3 regions of the Vibrio sp. SCSIO 43133 genome follow, and region 1 is predicted to be linked to each of the others. Evidence: predicted binding sites of a transcription regulator. Region 1 holds the regulator's gene; each other region holds the start of a gene.
The links. Region 1 encodes MetJ, which represses methionine synthesis genes. Its sites were predicted from a motif close to TTAGACNTNTANANGTCTAA; they were not measured.
Positions count from the first base shown of each region.

Region 2: a site for MetJ is predicted at 1,706-1,725, ahead of metE (5-methyltetrahydropteroyltriglutamate--homocysteine S-methyltransferase). Genes of this name have one in related genera too.
Region 3: a site for MetJ is predicted at 3,522-3,541, ahead of metN (methionine ABC transporter ATP-binding protein MetN). Genes of this name have one in related genera too.

Region 1 is NZ_CP068024.1:3,330,555-3,338,135, forward strand. Features, by position in the region: gene JKJ11_RS15565 (bifunctional aspartate kinase/homoserine dehydrogenase II) at 1-433, opposite strand, end outside; gene JKJ11_RS15570 (O-succinylhomoserine (thiol)-lyase) at 442-1,611, opposite strand; gene metJ (met regulon transcriptional regulator MetJ) at 1,871-2,191, shown strand; gene JKJ11_RS15580 (malic enzyme-like NAD(P)-binding protein) at 2,258-3,517, opposite strand; gene rpmE (50S ribosomal protein L31) at 3,804-4,022, opposite strand; gene priA (primosomal protein N') at 4,306-6,507, shown strand; gene cytR (DNA-binding transcriptional regulator CytR) at 6,779-7,581, shown strand, end outside.
Region 2 is NZ_CP068024.1:1,300,083-1,307,663, forward strand. Features, by position in the region: gene JKJ11_RS06255 (ArnT family glycosyltransferase) at 1-663, shown strand, start outside; gene metR (HTH-type transcriptional regulator MetR) at 739-1,650, opposite strand; gene metE (5-methyltetrahydropteroyltriglutamate--homocysteine S-methyltransferase) at 1,848-4,127, shown strand; gene JKJ11_RS06270 (GspS/AspS pilotin family protein) at 4,184-4,588, opposite strand; gene JKJ11_RS06275 (YciI family protein) at 4,598-4,894, opposite strand; gene yciA (acyl-CoA thioester hydrolase YciA) at 4,968-5,369, opposite strand; gene JKJ11_RS06285 (septation protein A) at 5,455-6,027, opposite strand; gene JKJ11_RS06290 (hypothetical protein) at 6,207-6,872, opposite strand; gene JKJ11_RS06295 (dicarboxylate/amino acid:cation symporter) at 7,003-7,581, opposite strand, start outside.
Region 3 is NZ_CP068024.1:744,440-752,020, forward strand. Features, by position in the region: gene syd (SecY-interacting protein) at 1-14, shown strand, start outside; gene JKJ11_RS03635 (Zn-ribbon-containing protein) at 17-793, shown strand; gene JKJ11_RS03640 (MetQ/NlpA family lipoprotein) at 880-1,689, opposite strand; gene JKJ11_RS03645 (methionine ABC transporter permease) at 1,723-2,400, opposite strand; gene metN (methionine ABC transporter ATP-binding protein MetN) at 2,390-3,424, opposite strand; gene gmhB (D-glycero-beta-D-manno-heptose 1,7-bisphosphate 7-phosphatase) at 3,624-4,175, shown strand; gene JKJ11_RS03660 (MliC family protein) at 4,213-4,581, shown strand; gene treR (trehalose operon repressor TreR) at 4,581-5,525, shown strand; gene treB (PTS trehalose transporter subunit IIBC) at 5,759-7,183, shown strand; gene treC (alpha,alpha-phosphotrehalase) at 7,260-7,581, shown strand, end outside.

The sequences.
Region 1 (7,581 bases):
CAGGCAAATCAGATTGACGTAAAAGCGCAGCCAGTAATCTAGAAGACCATACTTCACCGTGACCAAGCACGGCCGCACGCTGCGCCTCACTCAAGGGATAGCCCAGTTCACCTAAAGTACTAAACTCATCACTGAGCAGCGATTTAAGCTGCTCTGCTTCATCACCTTGCAACAACTCATCAATGAGCTCGTTTTGGAACTGTCTTAAAGACTGAAGGTGTTCATGAGCAATACGACCATCTTTATTAAGCGCATCGAGAAACTCAATTAAACGGTTTGTGGTTTTGCCTGCAGCAGACACCACAATTAAATCTTCATTGTGTGAGTAATCTTTAAGAATGGAAACGACACGACGATAACACTCAGGATCCGCCAAGCTACTGCCGCCAAATTTATGTAGTTGCTTCTTCGCCGGAGCGGGTGTGGTACTCATAACTCAACTTATCCTTGGAACGTTTTCGCTTTATCAAATGCTTGCTGTAAATCGTCAATCAGATCGGAGGCATCTTCCAGCCCCACAGACAGGCGCAGTAATTGCTGAGAAACGCCCGCTTCTTCTAAGGCTGCTTCTCCCATTGCTCGGTGTGTCATAGAAGCGGGGTGACAAATCAAACTTTCAACACCACCAAGTGATTCAGCCAGTGAGAACAACTTGAGTTCACCCACAAAGTACTTCAGCTGTTCAAAGCTTCCTGCAAACTCAAAACTCAACATAGAGCCAAAACCTGACTGCTGTTTCTTGGCAATCTCATGTCCAGGATGTTCAGGCAAGCTTGGGTGATAAATCACTTTAACCAGTGACTGCTGCTTTAAGAACTCGAGAATATGTTGAGAGCTCTCTTCATGCACACGCATGCGAGCACCTAACGTACGAATACCACGTAGCGTCATATAACTATCAAACGGTGTCCCCGTTGCCCCAATACAATTGCCCCACCATGCAAGCTCTTCCGCGTGCTCTTCTGTTTTGGTGATCACAACGCCACCAATCACATCAGAGTGACCATTGATGTATTTGGTGGTTGAATGGATAACAAAGTCAGCGCCAAGCTCTAAAGGCTTTTGGTACACAGGTGTCAGAAAGGTATTATCAACCGCCACTAGCGCGCCGACTTGTTTGGCTTTTTCGCAAACAGCAGCGATATCGACGACTCGAACCAACGGGTTGGACGGCGTCTCAAGTAAAATGAGCTTTGGTTTCGCTTCAAGTGCAGCATCTAACGCCGCCTCGTCGCTTTGGTCGACAAACTGAACTTTAAAATCACCCTTTTGCGCACGAGTATTGAATAGTCGGTAACTACCGCCATAGCAGTCATGCGGAGCCACGATAGTGTCTTCAGGCCCTAAAAAAGCCGACGCCCACAAGTTTAGCGCAGACGTACCACAGTTAGTGACAACGGCTCCTTTACCAGATTCGAGCTCATACAATGCTTGCTCCAGCAAACCACGGTTTGGGTTTCCAGAGCGGGTATAGTCGTAAGTAGGCACTTCTCCAAACGCAGGGAAACCATAGTTAGTAGAAAGGTAAATTGGCGGTACCACAGCATGGTGCTGGGTATCTGATTCGATACCAGTACGTACGGCTATTGTCGCTGGCTTCCGATTGCTCATAGAAACTTCCTTTATCAAATCGCATTGGGCTGATGGGCTGTTATTCAGTGTCTACTTTTGTCAGTGAATATGGAACCAACAAAAGTGGCAAACATTAAAAAATTAACATTGCGTTAAAATGAATGTCCACTTTACTTTCCATTTTGTGAGACGTCAACACTTCTAGACGTCTATATGTCTTTGCTTATGGCAGTAAATCCCGCTAAAATTGCAGCATTCTTATTACTACTACTTATGATTAATAGAGCGAAGGTGTGCAATGGCAGATTGGAACGGCGAATACATTAGCCCATACGCGGAGCACGGAAAAAAAAGCGAACAAGTAAAAAAGATCACGGTGTCTATTCCGTTGAAGGTGCTAAAGGTGTTGACTGATGAACGTACTCGTCGCCAAATCAATAACTTACGCCACGCAACCAATAGTGAACTATTGTGCGAAGCCTTCCTACACGCCTACACTGGTCAACCGCTTCCAACCGACGAAGACTTGAGAAAAGACCGTCCAGACGACATCCCAACAGAAGCTAAAGAGCTGATGACAGCAATGGGAATTGAGTTTGAAGCGTTCGATGAAGAGTAAATTCTGACGTAGAATGAAAAAAGACGGCATTTATGCCGTCTTTTTTATTTGCTCGAGTATGAGAAATTAAGCCATATAATTTTCTGGCATCTCAATTCGCGCAACACCGGAATCGACTGCAGCTTGAGCAACCGCTTTGGCTACACGTGGCAGCAAACGTGGATCCATTGGTTTTGGAATGATGTACTCCTTGCCAAAAGTAAGTGACTCTACACCAGCCGCTTTAAGCACCTCTTGTGGTACTTCTTCTTTGGCAAGTTCACGAATCGCCTCAACCGCAGCTAGCTTCATTTCGTCATTAATTTCACTTGCACGTACATCAAGCGCACCGCGGAAGATAAATGGGAAACACAGGACATTGTTTACTTGGTTAGGGTAGTCAGAGCGCCCAGTGCCCATAATCAGGTCATCACGTACGTCATGAGCAAGCTCAGGTTTGATTTCTGGATCTGGGTTTGAGCAGGCAAACACAATTGGCTTATCCGCCATCAGTTTCAAAGCTTCTGGTTCAAGTAAGTCAGGGCCCGATACACCTAGGAACAGATCCGCACCTTCAATGACGTCTTCCAAGGTACGCATGTCGGTGTTGTTAGCAAACAGCTCTTTATACTCGTTCAAATCGTCGCGGCGAGTATGAATCACACCTTTACGGTCAAGCATGTAGATCTTCTCACGCATCGCGCCACATTTAATCAATAACTCCATACACGCGATAGCTGCGGCACCAGCACCAAGACATACAATGCGCGCTTCTTTCAGATCTTTACCTTGCAGTTCAATCGCGTTCAGCATACCTGCTGCCGTTACAATCGCAGTGCCGTGCTGGTCATCGTGAAACACCGGCACATCACAGCGTTCAATCAGACGACGTTCAATCTCAAAACAGTCTGGGGCTTTAATATCTTCTAGGTTGATACCACCGAAGGTATCAGAGATGTTAGCTACCGTATCAACAAACTCATCAATCGTGCGATGTTTCACTTCGATATCAATAGAGTCTAGACCAGCAAAACGCTTGAACAGTAGCGCTTTACCTTCCATAACAGGTTTCGACGCCAGTGGGCCTAAGTTACCTAGCCCCAAAATCGCAGTACCGTTAGAGATGACCGCAACCATGTTGCCTTTGGCTGTGTACTTATAAACATTTTCAGAGTTTTGTGCGATTTCACGCACTGGCTCAGCCACACCAGGGCTGTATGCAAGGGCGAGGTCAGCTGCTGAGTCAGCAGACTTAGTCAGAGCAATTTCAATTTTTCCAGGGACGGGGTTGGCATGATAATCAAGCGCTTGTTGGCGAAATTCGTCGATTTGTTGGTCATCGGACATGGTGGCAATCCTGCTTATTCTACGAGTATTAAAGACTGAATGTGTGAGTATAAACCGCTTTGTAATTATTAGCTTTGCTTCTAAAGGGTTACAGACTCAACAGAGTGGACAACACGAACGGGGATACTGACGCATGGTCTGTGTGACAGCGGTTCGTCACTCTGATTTATTAATACTACGCTAGATAGTTAGAATTTTGAATGGATTGTATACAGAATTGTTTTATTTTTGCCTCAAAACAAAAAGGACGCCGAAGCGTCCTTTTCTAGAATCTGCAAAAGTAAGATTACTTCTTGCTAGATAGAGCACCGAAACGCTTGTTGAAGCGATCAACACGGCCGCCTGTATCAACGATACGTTGCTTACCAGTGTAGAATGGGTGGCACTTGTCACATACGTCTAGGTGGATAGAATCTTTACCTAGAGTAGAGTTGAATTCGAATGTGTTGCCGCAAGAGCAAGTTGCTGTTACTGCTTTGTATTCTGGGTGGATACCAGCTTTCATGGGGAAACCTCAAAGTTTAGGCCGTGTCGCCATCCGATTCTAAGCCGGACACCACACGTAGTTTAATAAAAGACTTATGATATCGCTGTTACTGCAATAAATGTAGAACAAGCCATACCATCAAGGCGCAGTATAGTAATGAATAGTGCCTTTAGGATCAACTAAAATTGCCACTTTTTTCGCCACCTTTAGGTGGATTGACTCAGTTTATTCAATTAACGGTTTCTCCTAACGGACATAGCTAGGTAGAATGGCGCTCTCTTTGAACAATACCGATTCCACTATGCGCCCAAACGTAGCTCGTGTTGCACTGCCAGTGCCACTGGATAAACAGTTCGATTATCTAGTCCCAACGCACCTTTTCCCTGTGGTGGGCGGCCGAGTATCAGTGCCTTTTGGACGCCAGACCTTAGTTGGTATTGTCACTCAATTCAGCCACCAATCAGACTTCCCTATTGATCAGCTTAAGCCCATCAAAGCGGCACTTGATACCAGTCCAGTCTGGCCAAAGCCACTGTTCGAGCTAATCTCTTGGTGTAGCCAATACTATCAACACCCATTGGGCGACACGTTAAACAACGCTCTACCCTCGTCATTGCGCAAAGGAAAGCCTGCAGAGTTTGCTGCTACCGTTGAGTGGCGTATTACAGAAGCAGGCAAGAATCAGCTCATGGCTGGGTTTGGACGAGCTGTGCAACAAGCAAAAGTCATGCATATGCTGGAGTCTGGCCCTTGTGCTCATCAGGCGTTCATTGATAATGAAGTCAGCTCTAGTGTCTTAAAAACACTGACTGAGAAAGGCTGGATTGAATCGCATGAGAAGCTAGCCCCTACTCCACGTTGGCCAGAAACGATGACCAACCCACCGACAGAGCTGAGGCTGAATGCTGAACAAGCTGTAGCGATCGCGTCAGTAAATAGCCAAACCGAATTCGGCTGCTACCTGCTAGAGGGGGTGACAGGTTCGGGGAAAACCGAAGTTTATCTGCAAATGATCGCACCAGTACTTGAGCGCGGCCAGCAAGCGCTTGTCTTAGTGCCAGAGATTGGTTTAACACCACAAACCATTAACCGCTTTAAAAAGCGTTTCAACGTGCCTATTGAAGTAATTCACTCTGGGCTTAACGATACCGAACGGTTGAATGCATGGTTGAGTGCTCGTGATAGAGTCGCGGGTATTGTTATTGGCACACGCTCGGCGTTACTCACACCATTTGCTGATCTCGGCATTATTATTGTCGATGAAGAACACGACACATCATATAAGCAGCAAGACAGCCTGCGTTACCACGCGCGTGACGTCGCCGTCATGCGTGCCAATAAAGAACAGATTCCAATTGTACTTGGTTCTGCAACACCATCGATAGAGACTCTGCAAAACGCGCTGATTGGTAAGTATCACCATTTGATTTTGAGCCAACGCGCAGGTCTTGCAGTGCCAACGACCAACAAGGTTATCGATGTCAAAGGGCAATACTTAGAAGCGGGCTTGTCCGCTCCCCTTATTGCTGAGATACGTCGCCACTTAGAACTGGGCAATCAGGTAATGCTGTTTCTTAACCGTCGAGGTTTCAGCCCAGCATTGATGTGTCATGAATGCGGATGGACCGCTGAATGCCGTCGCTGCGACGCCTACTACACCTACCATCAATCTAGTAATGAGATTCGCTGCCACCACTGTGGTTCACAGCGACCCACTATTCACCAGTGTGAAAGCTGTGGCTCCAATCAGCTTGTTACAGTTGGCGTGGGTACCGAGCAGCTTGAAGCACAGCTTGAAAGTCTGTTCCCTGATTTTAATACCATTCGAATTGATAGAGACAGCACTCGTCGTAAAGGCAGCCTTGAGAGTGCGCTTGAGGCAATTAAAAAGAATGAATACCAAATACTGATTGGCACGCAAATGCTCGCGAAAGGTCACCACTTCCCGAACGTGACCTTAGTAGCATTATTAGATGTGGACGGCTCGCTATACAGCAGCGATTTCAGAGCGTCGGAAAGACTGGCACAGCTCTTCATCCAAGTGGCCGGCCGCGCAGGCCGAGCGAGTAAGCCCGGTGAAGTGCTGCTGCAAACGCACCACCCTGACCATCCTCTGCTGCAATCACTACTGCATAAAGACTATCGTCATTTTGCAGAAACCGTGATTGAAGAGCGTAAATTGGCCATGCTGCCACCGTTTAGCTTCCTAACTTTGATTCGTGCCGAAGCTAACAACAGCAATGACGTTGAGGCGTTTTTGCGTCAAGTGAGACATTCACTTGAGGCGCATCCGTTATTTGATCATCATTCGATGGTGTTAGGTCCTACACCAGCACCTATTGCTAAGCGAGCAGGGAAAGCAAGATGGCAGCTAATGCTTCAAGTACCCACGCGTCCATTGATGCAGAAAATCGTCACCAGCGCGAAGCCCGTCATCGCGCAACTGCCACTCGCAAAGAAAGTTCGCTGGTCGATGGATATCGAGCCACAAGATCTCAGCTAAACGGTAAGAATTGATTAATTTCAAAACTATAACTAGCTCTAGTTGTGATAAGCTTCACAATTGCAATGCAAAATATGTTAATCAGCCCGTAACTTTCCGTAGATAAATGAATAATATTTATTAATAGTTCATCATTAAAGCAAACGTTTCATTCGCGCTATTTATTAGATAAATGAAACATTTAACCAAGTTATAACCCGTTAGATTGCATAATAAAACATAATAAGTCGCAGTCTAATTAGTCACACTGAAAATAAGAGGACTCACGTTTATGGCGACAATGAAGGATGTTGCCCAGCTTGCAGGCGTCTCAACGGCTACGGTATCAAGAGCATTGATGAATCCCGAGAAGGTCTCATCATCTACTCGAAAGCGAGTCGAAGATGCCGTTCTCGAAGCTGGCTATTCTCCTAATTCTCTGGCGCGTAACTTACGTAGGAATGAATCCAAGACGATCGTTACCATAGTGCCAGACATCTGTGACCCGTACTTTTCGGAAATCATTCGTGGTATCGAAGATGCGGCAATGGAACATGGGTATTTGGTTCTACTAGGAGATAGCGGACAATCGAAAAAGCGTGAAACCTCGTTTGTGAACTTGGTCTTCACTAAGCAAGCGGATGGCATGCTTTTACTCGGCACCGACTTGCCTTTTGATATCAGTAAGCCAGAACAGAAAAACTTACCTCCCATCGTTATGGCCTGTGAGTTTGCCCCTGAACTTGAGCTCCCTACCGTTCATATCGACAACCTGACCTCAGCCTTTGAAGCAGTAAACTATTTGTCGCAATTGGGACATAAGCGTATCGCACAGATTTCAGGACCTGACACCGCATTTTTATGCCGTTTTAGACAGCAAGGTTACCAGCAAGCGTTGCGAAGAGCCGGACTGCAAATGAACCCTGCGTACACGGTGAAAGGTGACTTTACCTTTGAAGCGGGTGCACGTTTGATTCGCAGCCTACTTGCCCTGCCGGAGCCTCCAACAGCCATTTTCTGTCATAACGACATCATGGCCATTGGCGCGATGCAAGAAGCGAAGAAACTGGGACTGCGAGTTCCTCAAGATCTTTC
Region 2 (7,581 bases), 1.6 Mb from region 1:
ACTAAAGATGTGCCTGAAAAAGTATGGCTAACAACGTTTGTTTTATTGGCTCCTCTGGTACTTATCATGGCTTGGTTTACCTTCCATAAAGGTAATCGCCTTGTAGAATGGTTGCACCCGTTCTTCATGCCTGCGCCAGCTGTGTTGGTCGCTTATCTAGCAAAAGATGTGGTAGGTAAACTATCGAGACCATTTAAAGTGTTGTCAGTCATGGCATTGGTTATGATTGCTGGCTATGCCTCGGTTATGCTCTTTAACGTTCGTAATGCGGGACAGAACTTTAGCGGGATTAAGACGTTAAGCAGCGAAGCAGAGCAGTTTTGGTATCAACATAATGACAAGCCGTTGACATTAGTTGGTGGAACACCGCTTTCTCAATGGTTTACCTTCTATATTGCACCTCATCCAAAAATGACGAATCAGTGGAGCAATGAGACGCTACCCAATGTTTACAACCGCCATATCACAGCCGAGGCGATTGAGCAGCAAGGTGTGTTGTTGATGGGTAATGTGGGGGCAGGATGTAAAGAAGGGGTATTTGCTCGCTTTACTAATGAATGGCCGCAGTTTGTACCAGATATCCAGCAAGAAGTGATTTATCAAGAGTCTCCTCAGGACAAACAGCAAGCAGTATGTTTGGGAATCGTGAGTCCACGTTCTTAAGCAGTACTGCGTTATAACGAAGTAAGCCCTCCACTATGGAGGGCTTACTTTTTGAATGGACTATTACAATAGAACTTAAGCTATCTTGATACCTTCCAGATGTTGCTGACATTGCGTTCTTGCTGTGCCGAAAAATGCCTGCAGATAGTGTTTATCCTTTTCTCCATTTCTCACCGCAGCAAAGAGTCTTCGCCAAAGCCCTTGTCCCAGTGGCTTGCTGGTAATTAATCCTTGACGAGAAAACTCACTCACTGCCCAGTTAGGTAAAGCAGCGACCCCTAAACCCGCCGAAACCATTTGTACCAACATTAAGGTGTTGTCAGCTTGCTTCCATTTCTTTGGTTCTATCCCTGCTGGGGTTAAGAAATGTTTGACTATATCAAGACGTTGCTTTTGAACCGGATACGTCAATAAGGTCTGCTCTGATAGATCTTCGGGTTCAATTACAGATTTTTCTGCTAATGGGTGAGAGATGGACGTGACTAAACGCATCTCGAAATCGAACAGGGGTTCATAATGAATTTCAGATCGCGGCTGAATATCAGAGGTAATCACCAGATCTAGCTCTCCAGCAACCAAAGCAGGAATAGGCTCAAAGCCAAAGCCAGAGGAAAAATCAAGCTCTACATGTGGCCAAGCGAGTTGGTACTCTTTCAAAGCGGGCATCAGCCACTGAAAGCAAGAATGACAGTCTATAGCCATGTGTAAACGACCGTTGATGTCTTCCTTGAGACCCGCTAAATCACCTTCTGCTTGCGCGATGCGTGGAAGAATTTCGTTCGCGAGGTTGAGCAGTATCTCACCTTCTGAGGTAAATCGAACTGGGCGTGTCTTGCGAATAAACAACGGTGAGCCGATACGCGCTTCTAAGTCCTTTAGTTGATGAGAGAGGGCGGACTGAGTTAGGTGTAGCGATGTGGCGGTCGCAGTTAGTGATCCTGTATCTCGTAGCGATGCCAATGTTTTTAAGTGCTTTAGCTCTATCATGAATATCCCTCATCCTGTTCCCTTAACTATTAACTTAACGTGATTTATAAGATGTGTAAACATCTAGACGTCCAAAAGTGTTTTCTATCTATTGTTGAATTAATTTCATATTCAATGTGAATAATTTGAGATTGTTCATATTTATTGGCTGGGGGATAGTTTAGCCATCCAGACTGCTTCAGATAAAGGACATCAACATGACAGTAACGCACATTCTTGGCTATCCACGCATCGGTGAAAAACGCGAACTCAAATTTGCTCTAGAAAAATACTGGAAAGGGGAGAGCGACCAAGCTGCTCTCAAGCAAACTGCAAGTAACATCAAACAGAATAACTGGGCGCTGCAACGCGACAATGAACTATCTTTCGTGACAGCGGGTGATTTTGCTTGGTATGACCATGTACTTAGTACCAGCCTACTACTAGGCCATGTGCCAAAGCGACATGCTAAAGGCTTTCCTGACCTTGATACGCTTTTTCGTGTAGGGCGAGGTCAGTCACAGGCTCAGTGCGGTTGCAGTGGCGAAGCAGCGTCAGACATGACGAAGTGGTTTAACACAAACTATCACTACATTGTTCCTGAGTTTTCCTCTCAAGATAGTTTTCAAGTAAGTTGGACCCAGTTATTTGATGAAATAAATGAAGCTCAGCAAAACAGCAGTAATGTGAAACCTGTGCTTCTAGGCCCGTTGAGTTACCTTTACCTTGGAAAAGAAGTCGAAGACGGTTTTGATAGACTCACGCTGTTGCCACGTCTTTTGACAGCCTACCAAGCTATCTTAGCGAAGCTAGAAAAACTGGGTGTAGAGTGGGTACAAATTGATGAGCCAATACTATCTCTTGAGCTTCCAAAGCCATGGCTAAGTAGTTTTAAGCTGGCTTATCAGGTAATTAGAAGTGATGTGAAGGTGCTACTGACAACCTATTTTGACTCGGTTGTTGAATCGTTAGATGTGATTAAGCAACTAAGTGTTGATGGCCTGCACATTGATGTGGCTGCGGCTCCTGAACAGCTAGATATCGTGGTTGATCAATTACCAGAAGATTGGGTGTTATCGGTCGGTACTATCAATGGTCGAAATGTATGGCGCGCAAATTTACACAGTAAGCTCCAACAATTGCAGCCAGTAAAAGAAAAGCTTGGTGAACGCTTGTGGGTGGCCACCTCATGCTCTTTGCTACACAGCCCGGTTGATTTAGAACTGGAAACCAAACTTCCAGAAGGGACAAAAAACTGGTTCTCTTTTGCCAAACAGAAGGTTAGTGAAGTGCAATGGTTGGCTAAGGCATTAGATGGCGATGAAGATGCAAAACAGTATTGTGCTCAATACAGTCAACCCATTATAGAGCGTGAGCTATCGACTTGGGTAAATAAGCCTGAGGTTCAAAAGCGTGTTGCCGCTTTGGGCCAAACCAACGGTGATCGCTGCGCACCTTATGATGAGCGAGCCCATCATCAGAAAGAAGTATTGAAGCTTCCTTTATTGCCAACTACGACGATAGGTTCGTTCCCGCAAACCTCTGAAGTTCGACAAACACGTGCGGCGTACAAACGTAATGACATTGATTTCCCAAGTTATCAAACTGCTATGCATGCGTTTATCAAAGATACGGTAGAGCGACAGGAAGCCACCGGATTAGATGTTTTGGTGCACGGTGAAGCTGAACGTAATGATATGGTGGAGTATTTTGCAGAGAATCTTTCAGGCTTTCAAACTACTCAATTTGGTTGGGTACAGAGTTATGGATCGCGCTGTGTTAAACCTGCCATCGTGGTTGCTGATATCGAACGTGACAAGCCAATGACAGTCGAGTGGTCAACCTATGCTCAGTCGTTAACCTCAAAACCAATGAAAGGTATGTTAACGGGGCCTGTGACCATCTTATGCTGGACGTTCCCTCGTGAGGATGTGACGCGAGAAACGATAGCCAATCAGCTTGCATTAGCACTTCAAGATGAAGTTAATGATTTGCAGAACGCTGGAATTAATATCATTCAGATTGACGAACCTGCAATTCGCGAGGGTTTACCGTTAAAACAGCGTGACCATAAAGCATATTTAGAGTGGGCGGTGAAAGCGTTCAAAGTGTCCGCGGCAAGTGCTAAACCAGAAACTCAAATACACACTCATATGTGTTACAGCGAGTTCAATGAAATCATTGAATCTGTGGCTGCGTTAGATGCAGACGTGATTACCATTGAAACTTCTCGTTCAAATATGGAACTGCTAAATGCGTTTGAAGAGTTTAACTATCCAAATGAGATTGGGCCGGGGGTTTACGATATTCACTCTCCAAACATCCCGACCGTTGAATGGATTGAGCAGTTGATTGAGAAAGCGGCTGAGCGCATTCCTGTAGAGAGACTATGGGTGAACCCAGACTGCGGTTTAAAAACACGTAACTGGGAAGAAACGGAAGCATCATTAAACAACTTGGTGAAAGCTGCGAGTAATTTGCGTAAAAAGCTAAGTTAATCGGTAGAAAAATAGAAAAGGCTTGCAGATGCAAGCCTTTTTTTCGATGATTCGAATTAGTTGGCAGGCGGCTTGTCGCAATAGTCTTTGGTGACAAGCTGGTCTACCATAAGTTGACCGCGCGAGTTGCGAATTTTGATCCGGTAGGCCAAACCCATATCCAGATTTGATTTCACTTCACGATCGGTACAGTAATAGTTCATGCTGTTACGCAATACCGTATCAAGCGGTTTAGCGCCTTTGGCATCGGTATTGTAGATCATCATAATTTCAACCGTGCCTTTGTTGGCTGAGGCCTTCATGATGGACAACGGGCCTTGTTCAATAGGCAAACCAGAAGACAACACGCTAGCGCGGCTTTGAGCTAGCATTTCTATCTGACGCTGTTGGTCATCATTGGCGCTAGAACAGCCCGCTAACACGGTCACTGCCGTGAGAGCCATCCAAAGAGATTTTTTCATCGTTCGCCTTTAGAATACTTTCTTAAATGGTTTAACGATAACGTTAGCATAAACACCAGCTTCAATGTACGGGTCGGCATCTGCCCATTGTTGCGCTGCCGCTAACGACTCGAACTCAGCAATAACGGTTGAGCCTGTAAACCCAGCATCTCCCGGATTATCACTGTCAATGGCTGGCATTGGGCCTGCGGTGAGCAATCGACCTTCATCTTGGAGTGTTTGAAGTCTTTCCAGATGTTGTGGGCGAACGCTGAGACGTTTTTCTAGCGAGTTCTCAACGTCTTGTGAAAAAATAACGTACCACATATTTGTTTCCTTCAAATAGTCATGTCCTCTTAAGATGTCATTTTTTCACGGAAAAGTCATCGCTAGAAGCGCTTTAATTTGGATTAATTGGACGAGGGCGTCCATTTGCATCAATGGCAACGTAATGGAAGGTAGCTTCACATACTTGGTAACGGTCACCGACACCCTCTAGACTTACTGGTTTAACCCATACTTCTAGATTGATAGTCATTGAGGTGTTACCAATTTTGGTGCATTCACCGTAGCAGCAAACTACATCACCAACTTTTACAGGGTGTTTGAACGTGATTCCTGAAACTGAAACCGTCACGATACGGCCATGAGAGATCTCTTTCGCCAGGATACCGCCGGCTAAGTCCAATTGAGACATAATCCAACCACCAAATATATCGCCATTCGCGTTGGTATTCTCAGGCATAGCTAGAGTGCGAATTATAGGTTGGCCTTTAGGTGTGTTTGATGTTGTATTGGTCATGGTTATAGTCTTCCTGAAACAAGACAGCGACCCGTAGGTCGCTGTTTTCAATTATCTGCGGAGTATACAAAACTTCCGCCTTGAATCAAGATGTATGATCTTGGTTCTCATTTTTGGCAGGTTTACCTTCTTCATCTTTCGGAATGTGTTTGTAGATATACACGCCAGTGAGAATGGTGAAGAGCAGGGTAGCTGCCAATAGGCCGAAGACTTTAAAGTTGACCCAAACGTCGAGTGGAAGGGAGTAAGCGACGTAAATGTTCAAACCCGCGCAGAAAGAAAAGAAGCCGACCCACGCATAGTTTACTTTGGTCCAAACCGCGTCAGGTAAGGTGATTTCTTTACCCAGCATACCTTTAATAGCGCTTCGCCCCATCGCATGACTAACCGCTAGACCTATCGCAAATATCACGTAAACAATAGTTACTTTCCATTTTATGAAGTTGTCATCGTGCAAGAATATCGTCATGCCACCAAACACAGCGACCATTAAGAATGTAATGACCTGCATTTTTTCGACTTTCTTATATAGGAAATAGGTGATGACGATTTGAACTGCGGTTGCGACGATTAATGCGCCCGTTGCCACGTAGATATCTTGCATTTTATATAGAGCGAAAAAGATAATCAGTGGAATAAAATCAAGTAGTTGCTTCATGTTTATCGCAAACCTTTCAGTGATGATTCACGACAGTGTAACCAAAACTTTGCCAATACAAAACAATTTGAACAAATTGGTGATGAAGATGCTCGGGACCAAGGGAGGTGTGCCAGTGACGAGACGAGTTAGAAAGACCCGAAAAGTCGGGCCTTTGTTAATCTTCTATTCCTAATACACTATTCGGTGATAGGTTTTTTTAAACCAGAGATCGATGCGTACTGAGGGGGATTAAGATCCTGCGGTTTTATTTGCACCCTGGCATCACTGGCTCGGCACACACCATCGGTGAAATTGCCGCCACGGATGTACTTGTGTATGCCATCAAATCCGTTTTTATAGTAGGAGTCGAGCTTTCCTCTGTAACCGTAGTAAGTACATTTATCGTAGCCCCAGCCATACATATAATCAGCAAGAGCTTGAGCGAAGCTTCGCTGACCATTTACCCAGGAGGCACTGTTACAGTTATAGCATTTGATTTTGCCTGTAAAAGTCTTTGGAAGGCCATTTTCTTTTAGTCGGTCGACGACAAACCTGTGGCCTACGACAGTGCCCCAGCATTTAGCCATGGTGATATGTTCTTTCCCCGGGAATCCATGTCCACGGATATATATTTGATCATCATTAGAAATATTGACTAGCTCATTAATGGTAACGCCTTTTTGATACCAGATCTGAATGGCTTCTTTATCCTTGGTCGTAGCAAGATGTTGTATCCAGCGATGGTTTTTGCGATGCATTATGTTGTCAGAGAAATTGCCATCCTCGTCGGTCATTTCACCATACTCCATCCAAGCTCGAGCGTCAGAGGTTGGTGTCGGCATATAAAAGATTATCTTTCCCATGGGTACGTCAAACTCCTTTTGTTTGTAACCATAAATAACCTAGTAGAAAAACACATATTAAAACAGTTTTATATAAAAAAGGGTTGTCACTATAAAGTGACAACCCTTGAAATCTGTTTAATGACTAAAGTTACGCTTGTTGTTTTTGTAACTCAGCCTCTTGTGTTTCTTCTTCAACCAGAGCATCAACGATGACCGCACAAGCTGCATCACCAGTGATGTTTAGAGCAGTACGAATCATGTCGAAGATACGGTCTAGAGCGAATAACAGAGGTAGGCCTTCAATAGGAATGCCTGCCGCCAGTAGTACCGCTACGACAAGGAATGACGGACCAGGAACACCGGCTTGACCAACCGCACCCAATGTCGATGTCACGATGATAGCAATGTATGCGCCCATTGAAAGATCGATATTGAATAACTGTGCAAAGAAGATAGCTACCAAACCATAGTAAATTGCGTTACCAGACATATTGATGGTCGCACCAAGTGGCAGTACGAACGATGCTGTCGAGTTCTTAACACCTAACTCTTTTTCTACTGTGTCCATAGTCACAGGCAGTGTCGCCATTGAAGAAGCCGTCGAAAGCGCAACTGCTTGAGGCTTTTTCATGGCACTAATGAACTTCTTCGCTGAGGTCTTTGTAAACACTTGAATCATTAGAGGGTATACAACAAAGCCGAAGATAAGAATGGCTGCGATGTAGAC
Region 3 (7,581 bases), 1.0 Mb from region 1:
AGCCTAACGTTTAATTATGTATGTTGTTGAGCTTCATTTTGAGTGTTTTGATAACACCACCATCAGCGCAGTAGAAAAAGGTATTAATGGCCTGATGGATGCGCTGCGATATAACGGTCAGGTATTAGGGCGTGAATTTCCCATAGTGATGGGGGAAGGGGAGTTTTTTGTACGAGCTGTGTGTCCTGAACAAGAAAGCCTACATCCCAAACATCACTCTGATTTTGTGAAAGTCTGCCTCAAGCGTTTATCAGAGGCATGCCTGCTCGCACCTAAAGTAAGATTATTGGGACGCGATATTAACTCAGAGCAAGCGGCAGAAGATGAAGTACCAAGTTGGCAAGTGCTTTATACCACCTATGTGCACACTTGTTCTCCACTTCGAAGTGGTGAGACCTTATTGCCTATTCCGCTCTACCGAAACCCTCCGACTCTAAATGGAGACCATAAGTCGGTCATTAAATGGCAAACCGAATGGCAAGCTTGCGATGAGATTCAGATGGCAGGAGGATGTAAAGCTGAGCATGCCGCATTACGAGAGCTATCGGACATTGGTAGTGATATTTTCCGTCGTGGTTGGGATATTCGTGGCCGCATTGAGTACATTACACAAATTCCAACCTATTACTATCTCTACAAAGTTGGTGGTAAGGATCTAGCAGAAGAGAAAGCTCGCAAATGCCCTAAATGTGGTGGTGAATGGCTACTTGATGAGCCTTTGCATGACATTTTCTACTTCAAATGCGATACCTGCCGAATAGTGTCGAATATTTCTTGGGATCATCTGAAGTAAAACAGTTTGAACGCAGGGTTTAGAACGTAAAAAAGGTTGAAGCGAGATGCTTCAACCTTTTTTGTATCTGAATTAAAAGCGAGTCATTACCAGCCTTTAACAACACCACCTTGGAAGATATCAGAAGCGGCGTTGTAGACTTCGTCAGTTTGGTATGCTTTAACGAAGTTTTGTACATTTTCAGCGTTTACATTGTCTTCACGAGCTACGATAAGGTTTACGTATGGCGACTCTTTATCTTCAACAAATACGCCGTCTTTTTGAGGTGTTAGGTTGATAGAGCTAGCGTACGTAGTGTTAATGACTGACAGCGCAACATCGTCGAGTGAACGTGGAAGTTGAGCAGCATCAAGCTCAACGATGGTGATGTTTTTCGGATTGCTCTCGATGTCACGAACGGTAGCCAGTAGACCAACGCCATCACGTAGCGTGATCAGACCTTGTTGCTCAAGAAGCAGCAGAGAACGACCTAGGTTTGTTGGATCGTTTGGTACTGCAATGCGAGCACCATCTTGGATTTCATCCACAGACTTTACTTGCTTAGAGTAGCCTGCGATAGGGTAGACAAATGTGTTACCTGCAACAGTCAGCTTATAGTTGCGGTCTGCAATTTGTTGATCCAAATATGGCTTATGTTGGAATGCGTTGATATCAATAGAGCCATCATCTAACGCTGCGTTTGGCGTCACGTAATCTGTGAAGGTAACTAACTCAACATCAAGGTTGTATTTTTCTTTTGCTACTTTCGCTGCTACTTCTGCTACCTGTGCTTCTGCACCGGCCATAACACCAACTTTGATTTTGTTAGTATCGGCTTCTTTCTCACCACAACCGGCTAGAACGAGTGCAGACGCTGCTGCTGCGATTGCGAGTAAATTCTTAACGTTGAATTTCATGACTCTCTCCTTGTTATAAATCTAAAACTTCAATTATCTGTGGTCTACGCGGCGCACAATAGTGTCGCCAATAGACTGAATAATTTGTACTAATACGATGAGCATGACGACAGTAACTGCCATGATAACCACATCATATCGGTGGAATCCGTAACGTATCGCGACATCACCAAGACCACCGCCACCGACTGTGCCAGCCATTGCTGAGTAGCTTACAAGTGTCACTAATGTAATTGTCACTGAATTGACAATAGTCGGTAATGCTTCAGGAAGCAGCACTTTGGTAATAATTTGATAAGGGGTAGCACCCATTGACTGCGCCGCTTCCACTAAGCCCGTTGGAACTTCAAGCAAGGCGCCTTCAATTAAACGAGCGACAAATGGAATAGCCCCTACTGTTAATGGCACGATGGCTGCAGTTGTACCAATAAAGGTACCGATGAGCATTTTGGTCACTGGAATGATGGCGACCATTAACACTAAGAATGGTACAGAACGGCCTACGTTGACTATGGCACCTAGCACACTATTTAGGCGTGGATTTTCCAGCAAGCCACCTTTCTTCGTCGTATGGAGAATCACCCCTAGCGGAATACCTACTGCGAAGCCAACAATGCCAGCAACAGCGACCATGTAGAGCGTTTCCCATGTCGCGCCGAGCAGTAGATTGCCATTAAGTGATAGCCATTCAGAGACAGTATTAAAGGACATAGCCAAGTACCTCTACTTTTACATTGTGGTCACGAAGGTATTGGATTGCTGCATTATCATCGCTTTCATTACCGAATAACTCAGCAACCATCATGCCAAATTTAACCCCACCGGCATAATCAAGATCTGAGCTGAGAATGCTTACATCAATGTTGTATTTGCGCGCAATTTGCGTCATTAGCGGTGCGTCAACGGTTGCTCCAGTGAACTCAAGGCGTACCAGTGGGTAACTGCCTTCAACTCGTTCGGTTTGCAAGCGAGCTTGATAATCTTCCGGAATAGAAAGATCCAGTGTGGAGCGAATAAATTCGTGCGCGAGCTCGGTTTTAGGATGAGCGAAGATTTCGCCCACAGTGCCTTTCTCTACAAGGTGACCATCACCAATGATTGCTACTTCATGGCAGATGCTTTTCACCACATCCATTTCATGAGTAATAAGTAACATGGTGATTTTAAGTTTACGGTTAATTTCTTTGAGCAGTTCAAGAATAGACTGAGTCGTCGCTGGGTCTAGTGCGCTCGTCGCTTCATCGCATAGCAGAACTTTAGGGTCAGAAGCTAAGGCTCGAGCAATGGCGACGCGCTGCTTTTGTCCGCCACTCAGGTTAGCCGGATATGTGTCACGCTTGTCGGCAAGGCCTACTAATTTAAGCAGTTCAGAGACTTTGTTCTCAATATCAGAACTTGCTTTACCTGCAAGTTCAAGTGGTAACGCGACGTTCTCAAATACGGTACGAGATGAAAGCAGATTAAAGTGCTGAAAGATCATGCCAATATTGCGGCGCGTTTCGCTTAGCTCTGACTTGGACAGTTTAGTCAGGTCAATACCATCAACAATGACTGCTCCAGACGTCGGTGCTTCTAGCATGTTAACGCAACGAATCAGGGTACTTTTCCCTGCACCGGACGAGCCAATCACACCAAAGATGGTGCCTTCAGCAATATGAAGGTTAATATCAGACAAAGCGTTGATTTCCTTTGTCCCTTGATAAAACACTTTGTTTACCTGATTAATTTCGATCATCTAAGCAACCTAAACCCAATGAGTAGCATAAAAGTTTGAACTACATCTCAATTGATAGAAGATGCTATGGGTTTCACCGATTTGTGTCAATAGATATTTTTACGTCTAGACGTCTAAACGGCATTTTCATAGTGATGTGGATATAAAAGCATGTAATAATTCATGTCATTAGCACTTATCTAGAGCAAGAGAGTAACCTGTGGCAAAACCAGCTGTGTTTTTAGACCGTGATGGCGTAATCAATATCGACCATGGCTATGTAAGCGATGAACATGACTTCGAATATGTTGAAGGTGTGTTTGAAGCGACCAAGAAGTTACAAGATATGGGCTACATGCTCGTGCTAGTAACGAACCAGTCAGGGATCGCTCGTGGGATGTTCTCAGAAGACCGCTTTTTGTCTCTAACTCAATGGATGGACTGGAACTTCTCAGATAATGGTATCGAATTTGATGGTATTTACTACTGCCCTCATCATCCAGAGCACGGAGTTGGTGACTACAAACAAGATTGTGACTGTCGTAAGCCAAAACCGGGGATGTTCATTTCGGCAAGAGATTTTCTCAAGATAGACATGGCTAAATCCGTTATGGTGGGTGACAAAGCTGAAGATATGATGGCGGCTGAAGCGGCTGGTGTGGGTACTAAGATTTTAGTTCGTACAGGTAAGCCTGTTACTGAGCGCGGCGAGTCCATTGCGACTACGGTTCTTGATAGCATCCGCGACGTACCAGCGTATCTTGCTAAATAGACACATACTGAATGGGTGTTGGCCTTAAAGAGGAGAAATGATGCTTTCAATTGCAAAAAAAACGTTGTTACCCGTTTTATTGGTGAGTGGATTGGCGGCATGCAGTAGTGGCGGACAAACGGAATCCACAGCTGGTAGTTATCATGTGCTCCAATATGAGTGTGATAGTCAAAATTTCCAGGTCACTCAACTTTCCAGTGAACAAATCCTTTTGCTGATAGACAAGACGGAATATCCGTTGCATAGAGTCCCCTCAGCATCCGGCGTGCGCTATACCTTGGATGGTGAATCGCAAACCGATTCTAATATTGAGTTGTTCAGTAAAGGTCGAGAAGGCATGCTAACAATGAATGGTGTCACTGATAAGTCCTGCCGTATGACCACACGCAGTATTCCTAAAGGCTAATGACTAAAAAACTGACCATACTTGATATCGCGAAACTATCGGGAGTCGGCAAATCGACCGTCTCTCGAGTGTTGACCAATGACCCCAAAGTTAAGCCTGAGACTCGCGAAAAGGTAGAGCAGGTGATCGCGGAGCATGGTTATGTTCCGTCAAAATCGGCTCAGTCTATGCGAGGTGGTGGAGCTCAGAACGTGATTGGTGTGATCATTTCTCGACTGGATTCCCCTTCTGAAAACAAAGCCGTCAGCAGCATGCTTAATGTACTCTATGCGGCAGGCTATGACGTTGTGATTATGGAAAGCCAGTTCGATCCGGTGAAAACTAATGAACATCTTAACGTGTTGCGAAAGCGAAATGTGGATGGGGTAATAGTGTTTGGTTTTACCGAGTTGGATCTGGATGCCGTGGCAGATTGGGATGAAAAGGTAGTTGTGATTGCGATGGATACCGATCGAGTGTCGTCGATCAATTACGACAATGCCGGTTTGATCCACGCGGTTCTGAATAAGCTTAAAGATCAAGGCGTGAGTGATCTGGCGTTTATTGGTGTAGATCCTGAAGATAAAACTACAGGCTTAGCTCGCTTAAACGCTTATCAAGTTTGGTGTGAAGAGCAGCAATTGCCGGCTCGGTTTCGTACCGGAGCACTTCATCATGAGAGTGCATATTCACTAGTGGATGATGTGGTGAGTGATTCCCTGCAAGCCATTGTCTGCGCCAGCGATACTCTAGCACTGGGTACCATTAAGCGCTTACAAGAGTTAGGAAGAGAGGACATTATTGTCACGGGTATTGGTGGCAATGAATTGTTGTCATTTTTATTCCCGAATATCTACAGTATTGATCCTGGCTATCATCAAGCAGGTGAAAAAGCAGCTAACCTATTGATTAAGCAATTGAAAGGCGACGCTATCGTCTCTCATCTCACACAAGAAGCTGTGTAAACACGGCTTCTACTCTGTCTTCTCATCCTTTTCTTTTGATGCATTTCTCTACAATTATTGTGATCACTCTCAATTAATGGGAATGTTCCCATTTACGTTTTTTTCTCGTGTGTCACACTGCATTTAGATTTTTGGGAATGTTCCCATTGGCGCATTGCGGTATTATTAATACAACGAGACACATGGACGCTTGTTATCCAACGTCTCTATATCAGTAAAAAGGTGTACATACGATGAGCAAGATAGCGAAGCAAGATATTGCAGCCATCATCGAAGGGGTCGGCGGTGCCGACAACATTGCCAGTGTGAGTCACTGCTTAACTCGTCTGAGATTTGTTCTTAACGACACAGAAAAAGCAGATAAATCAGCACTAGAAAGCTTAAAGGTTGTTAAGGGCTGCTTTACCAATGCTGGCCAATTCCAAGTCGTAATTGGTACTGAAGTCGATGAAGTATACAAGCTACTTATTGACATGGCGGGCAAGAAAGCTGCATCAAAAGATGATGCCAAACTGGCTGCTCGCCAAAATATGAATATTCTCGAGCGCGGTATTTCGCATCTAGCCGAAATTTTTGTTCCTCTTTTACCTGCGATTATCACTGGCGGTCTGATTCTTGGTTTTCGAAATGTCATTGGCGACATTCGCATGTTCGATGGCAAGACGCTGGTTGAAATCAGCCAGTTCTGGGCCACGGTTCATTCGTTCTTATGGTTAATTGGTGAAGCAATCTTCTTCTTCCTGCCTGTTGGTGTGTGCTGGTCGACAGTGAAAAAACTGGGAGGCACACCTATTCTGGGTATTACTCTGGGTGTGACCTTGGTGTCGCCACAACTAATGAATGCCTACTTAATCGGTAAGCAGGTTCCTGAAGTCTGGGACTTTGGTTTATTCGTGATAGAGAAAGTGGGCTATCAAGCTCAGGTCATTCCGGCCATGTTAGCCGGTGTTGCGTTGGCCTTTATCGAAACGAACCTTAAACGTATTGTTCCAAGTTACCTGTATCTGGTTGTGGTGCCTTTCGTTTCAATCATTCTATCTGTGATTTTAGCGCACGCACTTATTGGTCCTTTTGGTCGCGTGCTGGGTGACGGTGTTGCATTTGCAGCGAAAGCTGCGATGACGGGTGACTTCGCGGTTCTTGGTTCTATGGTATTTGGCTTCCTATACGCACCACTTGTGATAACGGGTATCCACCACACGACTAACGCCGTTGACTTACAGCTTATGCAAGACCTTGGCGGTACGCCAATCTGGCCTTTGATTGCTTTGTCAAACATTGCTCAAGCTTCTGCAGTTGTCGGTATCATCATTATTAGTAAGCGCGAAGGCGAACGAGATATTTCAGTTCCTGCTGCTATCTCTGCGTACTTAGGAGTAACAGAACCTGCAATGTACGGTATTAACTTGAAATACAAATTCCCGATGTTGAGCGCCATGATTGGTAGTGCGCTTGCTGCAGCGATTTGTGGTAGCGCTGGTGTAATGGCGAATGGTATTGGTGTTGGTGGTCTACCGGGTATTCTTTCCATCCAACCTCAGTACTGGACGGTATATCTAATGGCGATGCTAGTAGCTATGGCGGTGCCAATTATCCTAACCCTGTTCCTGTATAAACGCGCTCAGTCAAAAGGCGAGCTAGAGCTTGCAAGCGCGTAACTCCCCCATTAGTGGCTCAATTTGAGCCACTGTTTTCTTTTTGTTTCTTTTGTAATGGTAAGTGAGATTGAAATCGATGAGTCAACAAGCTCAACAAGACTGGTGGAAAACCGCCACTATTTATCAAATCTATCCGAAGAGTTTTTGTGACAGCGGCAACAAAGGTATGGGGGATATCAAAGGCATTACCTCAAAGCTAGATTACCTTGATCAGCTTGGTGTTGATGCTATCTGGTTAACACCAGTGTATGCCTCTCCAATGATTGATAACGGTTACGATATTGCTGACTATTACGCTATTAACCCTGATTTTGGCACCATGCAAGATTTTGATGAGCTACTAGAACAAGCTCATCAAAAGGGGATTCGTATAATCATGGATATCGTAGTGAACCACA